4 regions of the Halomonas sp. A3H3 genome follow, and region 2 is predicted to be linked to each of the others. Evidence: predicted binding sites of a transcription regulator. Region 2 holds the regulator's gene; each other region holds the start of a gene.

Region 1 (3,725 bases), 3.0 Mb from region 2:
ACCCAACGTTAAGGCGATATGATCCTTGCCGGTAGCCTCATCTTCGAAGCCATGCATAGTAAACGTTGCCCAGGGCGTGGGCAGCCGGGAAGCGGCAATGAAGCGAATGGTCACAGGTTACCTCGCTGATTGACCAAACCAGTTAACCACACCAGTGTTGGCAAAGTGGGTCAGTATTCTAACAGGAAGCGGCGCCCGCCTCACGCTGACAAGGCGACTAAATAATGGAGAAAAATTGGCCGGGTGCGACGATTTTTGCCATCGAGTACGCCGCCCTAACACCTATCTTCAAGTACAATTGCCCTCATACGATCCCCAAAACGGTTTCAAGTACGCTCCCAAGTACGGTTTCCAATACGATGCGGGCAAATTTCCTAAGAGCAAGTGTCTATGACCACTACACCTTTGCAAAATGATCGCTTTCTTCGCGCACTAGCGCGCCAGCCCGTCGACCGCACCCCGGTGTGGATGATGCGTCAAGCGGGCCGCTACCTGCCGGAATACCGCGCCAGCCGGGCCGATGCGGGCAGTTTTATGGATCTGTGCCGCAACCATGACCTGGCCTGCGAAGTCACCCTACAGCCCTTGGAGCGTTACCCGCTGGATGCAGCCATTCTGTTTTCAGATATTCTGACCATTCCAGATGCCATGGGCCTGGGGCTCTATTTTGAAACCGGCGAAGGCCCAAAATTCCGCAAAACCGTGCGTACACAGGAAGAAGTCGCCGCTCTAAGCGTGCCCGACACCGAGCGCGACCTGGATTACGTGATGCGTGCGGTGTCGACCATTCGTCGTGAGCTGAACGGCCGCATGCCGCTGATCGGCTTCTCAGGCAGCCCCTGGACGCTGGCGACTTACATGGTGGAGGGCGGCTCCAGCAAGGACTTCCGCCATCTGAAAACCATGCTTTACGATACCCCGGATACCATGCACCAGTTGCTGGATACGCTGGCGCATGCGGTAACTGACTACCTGAACGCCCAAATTCGCGCGGGAGCCCAGGCGGTGCAGATTTTTGATACCTGGGGTGGCGCACTCTCTACCCCTGCGTACCTTGAGTTCTCGCTGCGCTACATGGAGCAGATCGTTTCGGGACTGATCCGCGAACACGACGGCCGCCGCGTACCGGTGATTCTCTTCACCAAAAACGGCGGCCAGTGGCTTGAGCATATCGCCTGCGCCGGTGCCGATGCATTGGGTATCGACTGGTCTACCGAGCTTTCCGATGCCCGTGCCCGGGTTGGTCACAAAGTGGCGCTACAGGGCAATCTTGATCCCAACGTTCTGTTTGCCCGCCCCTCGGCTATCCGCGCTGAAGTAGCCCGCGTGTTGGAAAGCTACGGCCATGGCCCTGGCCACGTGTTTAACCTGGGCCACGGAATCAGCCAGTTTACCAACCCCGACAACGTCACTGCCTTTATGGAGGCGCTGCACGAATTAAGCCCACAGTATCACCGCGATATTCCAACGCACACAAATGCACAGCACTCAGGAGCCAATTGATGAGCGATTTACGCGACGACCAATGGTTTACCGAAGTCTTTGATAGCCACGGCAGCGCTTTCTCACTGAAGATCTCTGAAAAACTGCTGGATGTACAGAGCCAATACCAGCATCTAGAGGTCTACGCCACCGAGACCTACGGCAACCTAATGGTGCTGGACGGCTGCGTGATGCTGACTGATCGCGATAACTTCCTCTACCATGAGATGATTGCGCATCCGGCGCTGTTTACCCACCAAGATCCCAAACGTGTGGTGATCATCGGCGGTGGCGACTGCGGCACCTTAAAAGAGGTGCTGCGCCACCCGAGTGTCGAGAAAGTTACCCAAATTGACATCGACGAAGAGGTCACCAAGGCCTCTGAGCGCTTCTTCCCGTCGTTGGTAGCGTCGAATAACGACCCCCGCGCTGAACTGCTGTTCGCCGACGGCGTCAAGTGGGTGGACGATGCACCTGATGAGAGCATCGATGTGCTGATTATCGACTCCACCGACCCGGTTGGGCCCGCTGAAGGGCTGTTTAAAACCGATTTTCTCAAGCGCTGCCACCGTATTTTGAAAAGCGGCGGCGTAATGGTGCAGCAGAGCGAATCACCGCTTTACCACAGTGGCTCGATCATCCGAGAGCTGCGCAACGACATGTTGAAAGCCGGTTTTGACAGCGTTGCCACGCTGCCCTTCCCGCAGCCGGTATATCCTTCAGGCTGGTGGAGCGTAACATTGGCGGGTAAAGCCACCGACGTGAATACGTTCCGCGAGCAGGCAGCCACCAACCACGACTTACCGCTTGAATACTATAGCGTTGACGCCCATCGCGGTGCGCTCGCCCTCCCGCCGTTTATGCGCAAGGCATTCGCAGCCGAGTAAACCACGCCTAATAACTGCCTTTGTGTTACCGCCCACCTCAGCTTGCCCTATAACGGTGCAATGCGAGGTGGGCAGTAACCTTTTTGCACCTAGACCTTCGTCTCGAATTCGTTGAGTAGCGTTGAAAAGCGCTGAATTAACGCCTGTACCCTTGTTGGCATCTTCCTTGCTAGGTTTAGTGACATGCTACGGCATGCATAACTATTTCAACTACTGGTTTCAATAACTGATTTCAATAGCTGATTCCAATAACTTCGAGGGAAACTAGATGTTCAATAAAAAACACTTAGCGCTTCTGGCGTCCGCTGGCTCACTTAGCCTGGCGGGAATGGCAACTGCTCAAGCCGACACCCTGGAAGATACCATTGAGCGTGGTGCCGTTCAGTGTGGTGTGAGCGATGGTTTGCCGGGCTTCTCAGCTCCGGACGACGACGGTAACTGGCAAGGTATCGACGTTGATGTATGCCGCGCTGTAGCGGCAGCGGTACTCGGCGACTCAGAAGCCGTCAACTATATTTCACTCAACGCCGTGGAGCGCTTCACCGCCCTGCAATCAGGTGAAGTCGACGTTCTATCACGTAATACCACTTGGACCACTACCCGCGATACTACTCTGGGCCTGAACTTCACCGGGGTTACTTTTTACGACGGCCAGGGCTTCATGGTATCCCGTGACCTGGGTATTACCGGTGCAGACGAGCTAGACGGCGCCTCCATCTGCATTCAGTCTGGCACCACTACCGAGCTGAACCTGGCTGACTACTTCCGTGCTAACGACATGGAATTCAACCCGATCGTATTTGATACCTCTGAGCAAACCGTGGGTGGCTATCAGGCCGGCCGCTGTGACGTGCTAACCTCCGATACCTCTCAGCTAGCGGCGCTACGTATTCAGCTAGACGATCCTTCAGCCTCGATGATCCTGTCTGACGTTATCTCCAAAGAGCCACTAGGCCCTGTGGTTCGTCAGGGTGACGATCTTTGGTTCAACATTGTGAAATGGTCGCTGTTCGCCATGATTAACGCCGAAGAGTACGGCGTCACCAGTGAAAACGCTGAAGAAATGCTTAACTCTGAAGACCCCAACATCGCTCGCTTGCTAGGCCAAGACGGCAACTACGGTGAAGGCATGAACCTAGAAGCAGATTGGGCCTACAACATTATTAGCCAAGTGGGTAACTACGCTGAAAGCTTCGACCGCAACGTGGGCATGGGCTCGCCGCTGGAAATTGAGCGCGGTGTTAACGCCCTATGGACAGACGGCGGCTTCCAGTACGCTCCCCCGATTCGCTAAGCGTCTCGCTTGACCCCGGCCCGCCACCCTCTTCACAGGTATCTGTTTAAAGGACCTGTTTC
Region 2 (3,725 bases):
TGCTCTACACTGCACTGTTCGGTTTAGCGATACCTTTATCAGTGTTAGCCCAAACCAACTCATCTTCCCAGGCCCCAGTGGAAGTGGAAGCCGACCGTTTAGATCTTGATCAGCGGGCAGGCACAGCTGTTTATACTGGGGATGTGGACATTCGCCAAGGCGAAATGCAGCTGCGCGGCGAGCGGGTAGAGATCGAACGCAACGACGCGGGCGAACTCTCGACAGCCACCGCTACCGGTGAGCGCGCCTACTTGCGCCATCAAGGCGAAGGGCAAGAAGGCCCCACGGAAGGCTGGGCGCGGCGGATTATTTATCACGTCGCCGAGCGTCGCGTAGAGCTGATCGACCAAGCCGAACTGACCCAGCAAGAGGACACCTTTAGTGGCGGTCGCCTTGAGTATTTTATTGACCGAGAAGTGATTCAAGCGCGCTCTGACGTTGATGGCAGCGAGCCCCAGCGCATACGCATGACCCTTCAGCCTGAACAATAGGGAGCCTAGCTGTGGCCACTGCTGACACTGCGCCGATCAAAACCCTTTATGCCCACCACCTGGCTAAAAGCTACAAACGCCGCCGAGTGGTCAAAGACATCAATCTGGAGATATCCCAAGGCAGTGTCGTTGGCCTTTTGGGCCCCAACGGCGCGGGCAAAACCACCTCATTTTATATGATTGTTGGGCTGGTCAAATCCGACGCTGGCAAGGTGGGTATCGACGATGTGGATTTAACGCGCGCCCCCATGCACGAGCGCGCAGCCGCGGGGATTGGCTATCTACCTCAAGAGGCGTCTATTTTCCGCAAACTCTCGGTTGCCGAGAATATTATGGCGATACTCGAGACCCGCAAAGAGCTTAACCGCAGCGATCGCGAACAGCGCCTGGAAGCGCTACTCGAAGACTTCCATATCACCCATATTCGCGACAACCTGGGCATGAGCCTTTCGGGCGGCGAGCGCAGGCGTGTAGAAATAGCCCGCTCGCTAGCCACAGAGCCCGCTTTTATTCTGCTCGATGAGCCTTTTGCGGGCGTTGACCCCATCTCGGTAGGTGAGATTAAAACCATCATTCGTGCACTGAAACAGCGCCATATCGGCGTGCTGATCACCGATCACAACGTGCGTGAAACACTAGACATTTGCGATATCGCCTATATCGTCGGCGATGGGCAAATCATCGCCAGTGGCTCGCCCGCCTCGATTCTCACCAACCAAAAAGTAAGGGATGTGTATTTGGGCGCCGATTTTCGCCTGTAATGTTTTTGCCTTAATCACCCCTAAATAGCGCTTTAAAACAACTTTACGACCAATGGCATGCTTATTGCACTTGCGCCAAGCACTCACTCGCACTAGGGTGGAGCATTCTGATTAACGAGTGGTTCTCAGATGGTCATGAAAGCTTCTCTCCAACTGCGTATCGGCACACAGCTGACCATGACGCCCCAGTTGCAGCAGGCCATTGCGCTGCTGCAACTCTCTACGCTGGATCTTCGTCAAGAAATTCAGCAGGCCCTCGATGCCAATCCCATGCTGGAGCAGGAAGATGAATTTAGTGAACAGGCTGTCAGCGAGCCTAAGGAAGAAGAGTGGTCAGAGAGCATCCCTACTGAGCTCTCGGTAGATAGCGACTGGTCAGATACCTATCAAGATATGGGAAGCCAGGGGGGCAGCAGCGAAGGCCCCGACTTTGAGCGCCAGGCAGCCGGGCAGAGCCTTCATGGCCACCTGCTGTGGCAACTCGCCATGACCGATTTTAGCGCTCGCGAGCAGCTTGTCGCGGAAAGCTTAATCGACGCGCTAGACGCCAACGGCTACCTGACCCAGCCGCTCAACGACATCCGTGAAGGGCTTCGTGCCCAGGGCATTGACGGGCTAAGCCAGCGCGAAGTGGAAACCATTCTACTCAAGCTCCAGCAGTTTGAGCCGACCGGCATATTTGCCCGTGACTTGCGTGAGTGCTTGATGCTGCAGCTCGCAGCTCTCCCCGATGATACGCCACTGCTGGTTCCCGCCCGCCGCTTGGTGCGGCAGTTTCTCGAAGCGCTTGGCAAAGACGATATGCGTCTGCTGAAACGCCGTCTAGGGCTCGACGACGAACAGCTGGCCGATGTCATCCTGCTTATTCGCAGCCTAGACCCACGCCCAGGCAGCGCCTACGGCGACACCGATGACAGCTATGTCACCCCCGATCTAGTCGTCCGCCACGATAATGAAGGCTGGCATTTAGAGCTCAACCCCGAGGCCCTGCCACGGCTGCGCATTCAGCCCGACTACGCCAGCTTGATTAAGCGTGCGGATAAAAGCGATGACAACCAGTTTCTCAAAGAGCACTTGCAGGAAGCGCGCTGGTTGATCAAGAGCCTCTCTAGCCGAAACGATACGCTGCTGCGTGTTGGTCGCGAAATCATTACCCGCCAGATTGGCTTTTTAGAGCACGGCGAAGAAGCCATGAAACCACTGATACTGGCCGACATTGCCGAAGCCGTGGAGATGCACGAGTCGACTATTTCACGGGTAACGACGCAAAAATATATCCATACACCCCGTGGTGTGTTTGAACTCAAATACTTTTTCTCAAGCCAGGTGAGCGGTCAAGATGGCGACAGCCACTCCAGCACCGCCATCCGTGCACGACTCAAGAAACTGATTCAAGAGGAGCCGCCCGGCAAGCCGCTTTCAGACAGCCGCTTAGTGACGCTATTAGGCGAAGGAGGGATTCAAGTGGCGCGTCGTACGGTGGCGAAATACCGTGAAGCCATGGGCATTCCCTCTTCCAGTGAACGGCGTCGTTTGCGCTAACTTCGTTAACGTTTCAGGGAAACTCTCGACAAGGGCTTTGCAACGCGGCAAAAAGGGTTACAATCGAAGTACAGTCCGATGGATAAGGAGCACGTCAATGCAAGTAAATATCACTGGTCATCACGTAGAACTGACTGACGCCTTGCGTGACTATGTCAACGAAAAGCTTGAGCGTGTAGAGCGCCATTACGACAATATAACTACGGTGCAAGTCACCTTATCAGTGGAGAAAGAGCGCCAGCAGGCCGCCTGTACGCTGCACGCCGCAGGTGCTGACTTACATGCGGAAGCCCTAGACAGTGATATGTACGCCGCTATCGACGCACTAGCGGACAAAATCGACCGTCAACTCGTTAAACACAAGGAAAAAGCACAAGCTCGCGCCCAAGGCGCCGGTGTGCGTTAATTCAATGACGTTGGAAACCATACTCCCCCCGGAACGCGTTCTGTTCGACGTCCCCGGGGGCAGCAAAAAAAGGGTGCTGGAGTTTTACAGCACCTTTATCGCCCAAAATATCCCCAGCCTGGACAGCCAAGAAGTGTTTAGCCGTTTAATCGGCCGCGAGCGCTTAGGTAGTACGGGTATTGGTAACGGCGTGGCTATTCCTCATGCGCGTAGCCCCCACTGCAACGCCCCTATCGCTGGATTTTTGAAACTGGCTGAAGCGATCGATTTTGACGCTATCGACGGCGACCCGGTAGATCTGGTGTTTGTCCTGTTGGTACCCGAAGAGGCAGATGACACGCATCTCTCACTGCTGGGTCAGGTAGCGACCATCATGAATGATGCGGACACGCGCCAGCAACTGCGTAAAGCAGCCAGCCAGCGCGAACTGCTTGAGCTGATTACCGCCAAAATTCGCGAGCAATCAGCGGCCTAAGGGTCTGAAACCCTGTTCAGGGCAGATCACAGCAGGTTATCCGCTCACCA
Region 3 (3,725 bases), 4.7 Mb from region 2:
GGCCCGCCAGCTCTTTGCCTTGCATTAAGTGGAAAATCGCTACTAGCGTGCGGGTAATATCGGGATCGATAGAGGTATCTGCGGCCTCAAACACAATGGCTAGTAGGCCACTGGTCAACTGGTTAAACGCCTGGGTCGCTGCATCGGGGGTGATAGCAAAGGTATCAATGGCCTGGCGAAGCGCGCCAAGTTCGTCAAGCGCGTACCAGACGGCGGCAATCCGGCGCAGTAAGCGCGCGGCGGCCTGGGGGCGGGCCTCCTCACTGAGCGCTTCCAGCCGTTGGCGCATTAGTGTTTCGGCCTGCTGACTGTGTTGCCGGTAGGTGTCGCGGCGGGTTTTGAAGCGCTGCCCCTGGGAAACAAGGTAAATCGTCGATGCGCCCCGTTCACGCTGGAGCATATGAATAAAGCGGCTGATGTCGCCGACAATATCGGCGGTGGTGGCAAGGTGGGTAAGGTTGTCGATATCGCAACGGATGGCGGTTAAGAGCAGTTGCTGCGCTGAAGACATAGAAATTTCCTTAGTGACTCGCCGCCTAAATGTGAACACTCCCATACCGTTATTCTCCCATACCATGCCGAAGCGTATGGGAGTGAACAGGAACGTTATGGAAGTATGAGTGTACTGGAAAGCGCTTAGCGTAACGACAGAGCGCCCGCGCCTACATCATTACCTACTGCGTCGCTATACGCTTTGGCCTCTTCTGCTTCGGTAGCATCGCTAAAGCGTACCACCAACACACATGAAGCCAGGATCAGTACAGTGAGGCCTAAATAGAACAGACCTTGCTGATAGGTCAGGCTTTCGCTGCGGAACAGAAAGGCAGCGCCTACCGCGCCCACATTACCGCCAGCGCCGACTATGCCCGCCACGGCACCCAGCGCCTTTTTGTTGATAAACGGCACCACGCCAAAAGTAGCGCCTTCCGCCATCTGCACAAACAGGCTGAACACCAGCATTATACCTATCGCTAGACTTAATACGTGCATCTGCGAAAACGCTACCAACGCAATACCTTCGCAAACCAAGGCAATAAACAGCCAGCGAACGCGTCCTTTCAAGCCCCCTTGCTTAGCGAAAAGATCCGAGAAGACGCCGCCTAAAGTACGCGCAAAAATATTCATTAAACCAAACAGACCGGCAATCAGACCCGCGGTGGCCAGGGTAAGATCAAACTTATCAAAGAAGTAGATGGCGGCAATATTGTTGATCGTCAGTTCCACGCCAAAGCAGAGGCCATAGACAACGAACAGCGCCCAAACACGAATATCCTTGGCGGCGGCTAGAAAGCTTTGCGCGGCACCATTTTCTCCTGAAGCTTCAGGCAATTCGCCGCGTGCGCGCAGGTCACTGAAGTTGCCGTTGGGGGCATCCTGGGTAAAGAACCAGTAGCCAATGCCGGTAAAGAACATCACTACACCAGGCACCATCATCGCTAAACGCCAGCCAAAGGCTTCGTTAACGCCCAGCATCAGCATGCCCGAGAAGATTAGTGGCATCAGTATCTGCGTGGTGCCACCACCCAGGTTTCCCCAACCTGCGCTAGTAGCGTTGGCAGTGCCGACCACATTGGGGGCGAACATCATCGAGGTGTGGTACTGGGTAATCACGAAGGAGGCGCCAATGGCCCCAATGGCTAAGCGCGCCAATAGAAAGGTTTCAAAGCTATCGGCCAAGCCAATGCCCATCACCGGAATAGCGCCTAATATCAGTAGCCCGGTATAGGTTTTACGCGGACCGATGCGGTCACACAGTACGCCAATCGCAAGGCGCACAATGACCGTAATCGCTACCGAAGCGATAATCGTATTGCCGATTTGTGTTTGAGTCAGTGAAAGGTCTTCTCGAACAATCGCCATAAGAGGGGCGATGCCGAACCAGCCGAAGAAACAGATATGAAACGCGAACCATGAAAAGTGGAAAGCGCGCATCTGAGGAGTCGAGAAGTTAAGCAGCCGAATACGGTTGGCTTTGTTGCGTATGTCCATGGGATGGCCTCACGGGGCATAAAACGAGTTAGTCGCTACGCAACGCAAACAAGTTAGCGCGTTACGCAAACAATTGACGAGAACATGCCTTCATCGTTGAAGGTCAGGCTCGACGCACTCGTACCCAGTTGGGCCTGGTCCACGCCTACCACCACTGGTAGGAGTTATGCAGGTAGTTTGCCAGTTGAATATTTATTGCTAAAAATCAATATCTTAATTTATTTTTTGTTGTGCGTGTTAGAGATGAGTGATCAAGTCTATGCTGCATTATTGGGCATGCAACGCCGATTTTGCGGCATCTTGGTGCTAGAAGGGTGCAATGGGCGGACTGAACGTGCAGCCATTATTCATGTAAATAGACGGCATCAATATCCAGTGTGGAGTGGCTACCAATCGCTTCAAAGTGTTCGCTTAACCAACGTTCAGCGGCAGCTTGTCCCTGCTCGAAAAGATGGCATAGAAAAGGCCACTCAGAATTGGATTTGCTGGAGACAGAGAGGCCCTCAAGTGCCTGCTCGCCGCTAATGCGGTGGAACAACGCCTGCTGGTAGCAGTTTTCAATGCCTTGCTCATCGAGGGTATGCTTAAGCAGCGCAATCATACGGATCTCTTTAATCAGTGCTGAGTTAAAGGTGATCTCGTTGAGGCGATTCATAATGGCCGATGCCGAGGTGGGGACTTCGTTACGGCTGATTGGGTTGATTTGTATCAGCAGAATATCCCGTGCGCTGCACTCCTCCATGAGAGGAAACAGGGCGGGGTTACCCATGTAGCCACCATCCCAATACGCTTCGCCGTCGATCTCCACTGCTTGGAATATAAAGGGCAAGCAAGCGGAGGCCATCACCGCGTCAACGCTCATCTCTTCACGGCGGAACACCCGCTGTTTACCCGTGCGTACATTAGTGGCCGCGACAAACAGCTTAAGCTGTTGGCATTGCCTAACCCGCTCGAAATCAATATGTTCGGCCACGATATCGCGCAGCGGATTTATATTGAGTGGGTTGAGTTGGTAGGGGGAGGCCACACGGCTTAATAGGTCCATCGCAATAAAACCGGGCGAGTGATCCAGGCTCCAGTTGCCGGTCAATATGTCCAAGGGAGAGCGGCGGATGGGGCTGGCCATACCCGCGCGACTCACCGCTTGCCAAAAGTCGTGCAGTGCTTGCCGAGCGGTCTCTTTATCGCCTCTTGTGAGCGCATCGGCCATTACCACGCCATTCATTGCCCCGGCGCTGGTGCCGCTGATGCCCTCAATCTCAATGCGGTCATCTGCCAGTAGGCGATCAATGACACCCCAGGTATAAGCCCCGTGGGCGCCACCGCCTTGTAACGCGAGATCTAGCTTTTTGACCTGTGCCATATGCTTTTTCCCATTGCTGCTGGTGAGGAAAGTGGTTTTATTGCAACCAGCATGGCATAGGCGGCTAGATAAGACGAAAGGCTATTTAGCGTACAACGGCTATTTAAGGTGCGCCCGCAAGCGGTGAGTGATGATTGGTTGAATAGGGCGCCTCATACATGGCGTGCTCCATGAGGTTGTCCAACTGCAGGGCGAGCTGCTGGCTGGCTTCTTCCATGACTCCCAAGGCGGCCAGTTGACCATTGCGGTCGCCCAGGCGGGCAAACTTAAGTGCTTCCGCGCCACTGTCATGCATACGGCGATGGGGTGCCGCCAGCGCTCGATAGGCCTCAGTGCGGGCGTAACGTTGGTGACCTTCTCCATGTTGATGCCA
Region 4 (3,725 bases), 2.5 Mb from region 2:
TGTCCATATGCTGCTCGGCGAGGGATACATAGCGCGTTGCGGTCAGAAAATGAGGATATGAAAAAGCGGCCTGACGGCGACGTTCAGGGGTATTGGTGGTCACTCCACACTCGATATCCACTTCACCATTACGTACTAATATGAACCGATTTGCAGGCGTTACCGGCACATAATTTACCTTGAGATCACCTAAGCCCAATGTTTCCTCCAGACCTTCGATGACGTTTAGGCACAGGTCAATCGCATAGCCTGTTGGCTGGTCGTTAACCAGGTAGGAGAAGGGGGCTTCGCTGGTACGATGGCCGATAGTAATCTCACCAGTAGACACAATACGCGACAACGTCGGCGAGGAGGCGATCTCCTCACCAGCAGCGGCACCTTGCCACACCGCACTGGTCATTAATAACGCTACTAGCCACTTCATAGGCTTACCTTTGTTCGATGATCCCGGAATCCATTGTCATCCCTGCGGCATAGAGCATATAGCGGTCGCGCCCTTTCGCCTTGGCCGCATAGAGCGCCAGATCTGCGTGACGTAGCAGATCGTGGCTATTGCGGCCATCAGCGGGTGCGGTTGCAATGCCAACACTCACTCCAATGTTAATTTCCTGGTTATGAAACTGATACGGTTCACGTAGAACAGACACAATTGCTTCTGCCAGTACTTTTGCCTCATTGGTGGCACTACGCACAACGCGTTGAATGATGGCAAACTCATCGCCACCAAGGCGCGCCACCAAATCATCGTCGGTCAGCAGCCCCTGCACCCGCTGACTAACTTCAACGAGCAAAGCATCACCCGCCGCGTGCCCCAGACTATCGTTAACTGCTTTAAAATGGTCAAGATCAAATAGCATGACATTAAATACGTCGCCTTGAAGCAGTGAGTGCACAGCGGTTTTTAAAGCATTATTTAATTGCACACGGTTGGGCAATTTGGTCAGCTCATCATGATGAGCAAGATGCTGAAAGCGGAGAGCTTCGTCTTTAACTTCAAGTAAGTGTTCACGCTCAATGACTTTCTTACGAAGCGCATCTATGGCCTTTGCCATCCGGCCAATTTCATCGTTACGGTCGGTATAAGGCGTGCTGTCAGCGGTCTGGTTTTTAGCGATTTCGGTGAGCGACTTAATTAATACTGGCACGGGTGTAAATAACTGACGCATCAAAATAGTGACTAGCAGGGCTGTCGCGACCAATACCACCAGTAGTGCTATAAACGCTTTGCTGATCAGATCATTACGCATCTGATACAGCCCTTCTTGCTGGCCTATGGTGGCTACTAGAACGCCTAACAGTTGACCATCAGGGGTAACAATGGGCAGCGAACTAATGAAGTGCTCTTCACCGCCAATGCTGGCAAATCCAACATAAAAATCAGCGGCATCCGCTTTTGTTTGCCATGTATCTACCGTCAAGTTGGCAGGCGAGTCTGATGGTGTATTAAGCGCATCTGCCACTACGGTGAGAGCCCCCTCTGATGACTTCGCGAACAGCCACACATTGTTACGTGTTTGTGCACTTGCCAACGCCAATACATCAATCGGGCTAAACCCAGTTTCCAGAACCGACTCTTCATCACCAATCGGGCGCTGGGAAATGATACGCGTGACTTGACCCGTGCCATCGGTCTTAACCGCCACGGACGTATAAATACGCCTAATAGTCGCGCTTACTATCTGGGCATTCACCTGCGCTTCGCGCAACCACTGCTCCCGAGCCCCACGTTCAACCATAAAAAAACCCGACAGCGCCCCCGTTACATACGCAAACAGCACGCCCATCAGCATAAACATCACCACCTTACCCACCAGGGTATGATGCCAAGGAAGTCTAGCTGCAGGCAGTGAAGCACTCCTATGCTGGGGTTCTGGCATCTACTCCGGTTCCTTCAAGGTTATAGCTGCAACGGGCGTATCTGGGCGTAATCGCAATAAGCGACCATCGCTTTAACAAACAAGCTTTTTTGACCACTATTTTATTCGGCAAACGTACACAAACAATTAGGTTTTATTTACTAAAGTATCATTAAAATGAGTAGGCATGTCTTAAAAAAAATGACAAGCGTAATCATTCTTACTGACCTACTCTTTTGGCATATCTCTTGCTTTATAAATAGCTAACAGGTTCGCTGATTTATATTAGGAGAGCGTGATGCATCATTCTGACTATCCACTCAGTGAAGTCCCTACCAGTGCCCGCAAGGGCCTGCTTTCTACCTCGGCAGTACTGCTTGGATTTACGTTTTTCACCGCCACCATGTGGGCGGGCGGCACGTTAGGCCAAGCCTTTCCGATTGGCCAACTGCTATGGATCATAGTGATTGGCAACTTGCTGCTGGGGATGTATGCAGTAGCCCTCGCCTATATTGCTTGTAAAAGCGGGCTCAATTCGGTGCTGATGGGGCGCTTCTGCTTCGGCGAAAAAGGCAGCAAACTTTCCGACTTTATTCTCGGTTTTACCCAGATCGGTTGGTACGCCTGGGGCACCGCCACGATTGCCCTAGTGTTAGTACGCACCACCGGGATGCCTGAATGGCTGGAAATCCCCTTAATGGTGCTATTTGGGTTTGGTTTCTGCGTGACCGCCATGATTGGCTATAGAGGTATGGACTGGCTATCGCGCTTTGCCGTCCCCGCCATGATGCTGTTTATCGTCATCAGCCTGTTTACCGGCCTGGTGGATGTGCGCGGCTTTGCGGGACTGAGCCAGCAGACGCCCACGGAAAGCATGAGCGTAGCAGCGGCGATTACTGTGATTATCGGTACCTTTATTAGCGGCGGCACTCAAGCGACTAACTGGAGCCGCTTCGCCAAAACGCCGAAAATTGCCGTGATCGCGACCCTGGCGGCCTTTTTTGTCGGTAACGGCTTAATGGTTCTGACCGGCGCTCTTGGCACCATGATTTACCAGCAGGCGGATATCGTGGATGTATTGATCGCTCAGGGCTTTGTCACCATCGCCGTGCTGATGCTGTTCCTGAATATCTGGACAACCCAGGACAACACTATCTACAACTTCGCCGTGGCGGGCTGTAATTTGCTGCGCACCGAAAAGCGCCGCCTGGTCACTGTGGGCGGCGCGGCGATTGGCACGGTGCTGGCGGTAGGCGGCATGTATAACCTACTCATCCCATTTCTGGTGTTACTCGGCACCTTTATACCGCCCATGGGCGGGGTGATCATGGCGGACTTTTGGCTCAAGCATAAAGGCCGCTACCCCACATTGGATAAAGCACAACTACCCGACTTCAACCGCCGAGGGTTAGCTGCGTATGCGCTGGGCGCCGGAGCCGCTTACTTTTCCCCGTTACTGCCACCACTGATAGGTGTTGTAGTGGCAGCAGGAAGCTACGCCGTGCTGCTGCGCCTAAATCACGCTACGCTGGGTGATAGCCTTCCATCCACTGCCAAACAATAAGCGAGCTGTTTTTTATATGAGCATGCAAATTATCAACGCCCGCCTACGCCAGCGCCCTGAGCTTTACCGACTTGAGATTGAGAACGGCACATTCACGTCAATTACCGTGCAAGACGCACCACAAACAGCGAGCGAAGGGCAGATCGATGCGGGCGCCAAGCTCATTTGTGCGCCCTTTATTGAGCCCCATATCCACTTGGACGCCGCCCTTACGGCAGGTGAGCCAAGCTGGAACCAGAGCGGCACGCTGTTTGAAGGCATTGAGCGCTGGGGCGAGCGTAAGCCTATGCTCACCGAAGCGGATA

The links. The regulator sigma-54, encoded in region 2, starts transcription at its own class of promoters, with help from an activator protein. The targets are predictions, from matches to a motif close to TGGCACNNNNNTTGCTNT.
Region 1: HALA3H3_RS09425 (amino acid ABC transporter substrate-binding protein) is a predicted target of sigma-54. The motif match lies at 2,525-2,542, and genes of this name have one in related genera.
Region 3: HALA3H3_RS01780 (NarK family nitrate/nitrite MFS transporter) is a predicted target of sigma-54. The motif match lies at 2,155-2,172, and genes of this name have one in related genera.
Region 4: codB (cytosine permease) is a predicted target of sigma-54. The motif match lies at 2,094-2,111, and genes of this name have one in related genera.

The regions. Positions count from the first base shown of each region.
Region 1 covers NZ_HG423343.1:2,113,584-2,117,308, reverse strand. Annotated here, with positions in the region: gene ribA (GTP cyclohydrolase II) at 1-114, opposite strand, end outside; gene hemE (uroporphyrinogen decarboxylase) at 391-1,503, shown strand; gene speE (polyamine aminopropyltransferase) at 1,503-2,369, shown strand; gene HALA3H3_RS09425 (amino acid ABC transporter substrate-binding protein) at 2,638-3,663, shown strand.
Region 2 covers NZ_HG423343.1:5,106,022-5,109,746, forward strand. Annotated here, with positions in the region: gene lptA (lipopolysaccharide transport periplasmic protein LptA) at 1-491, shown strand, start outside; gene lptB (LPS export ABC transporter ATP-binding protein) at 503-1,252, shown strand; gene HALA3H3_RS23235 (RNA polymerase factor sigma-54) at 1,382-2,794, shown strand; gene hpf (ribosome hibernation-promoting factor, HPF/YfiA family) at 2,892-3,200, shown strand; gene HALA3H3_RS23245 (PTS sugar transporter subunit IIA) at 3,205-3,675, shown strand.
Region 3 covers NZ_HG423343.1:394,446-398,170, reverse strand. Annotated here, with positions in the region: gene HALA3H3_RS01785 (nitrate regulatory protein) at 1-511, opposite strand, end outside; gene HALA3H3_RS01780 (NarK family nitrate/nitrite MFS transporter) at 637-1,989, opposite strand; gene HALA3H3_RS01775 (patatin-like phospholipase family protein) at 2,333-3,352, opposite strand; gene HALA3H3_RS01770 (CZB domain-containing protein) at 3,456-3,725, opposite strand, start outside.
Region 4 covers NZ_HG423343.1:2,638,492-2,642,216, reverse strand. Annotated here, with positions in the region: gene HALA3H3_RS11750 (amino acid ABC transporter substrate-binding protein) at 1-424, opposite strand, end outside; gene HALA3H3_RS11745 (diguanylate cyclase domain-containing protein) at 429-1,877, opposite strand; gene codB (cytosine permease) at 2,155-3,420, shown strand; gene codA (cytosine deaminase) at 3,437-3,725, shown strand, end outside.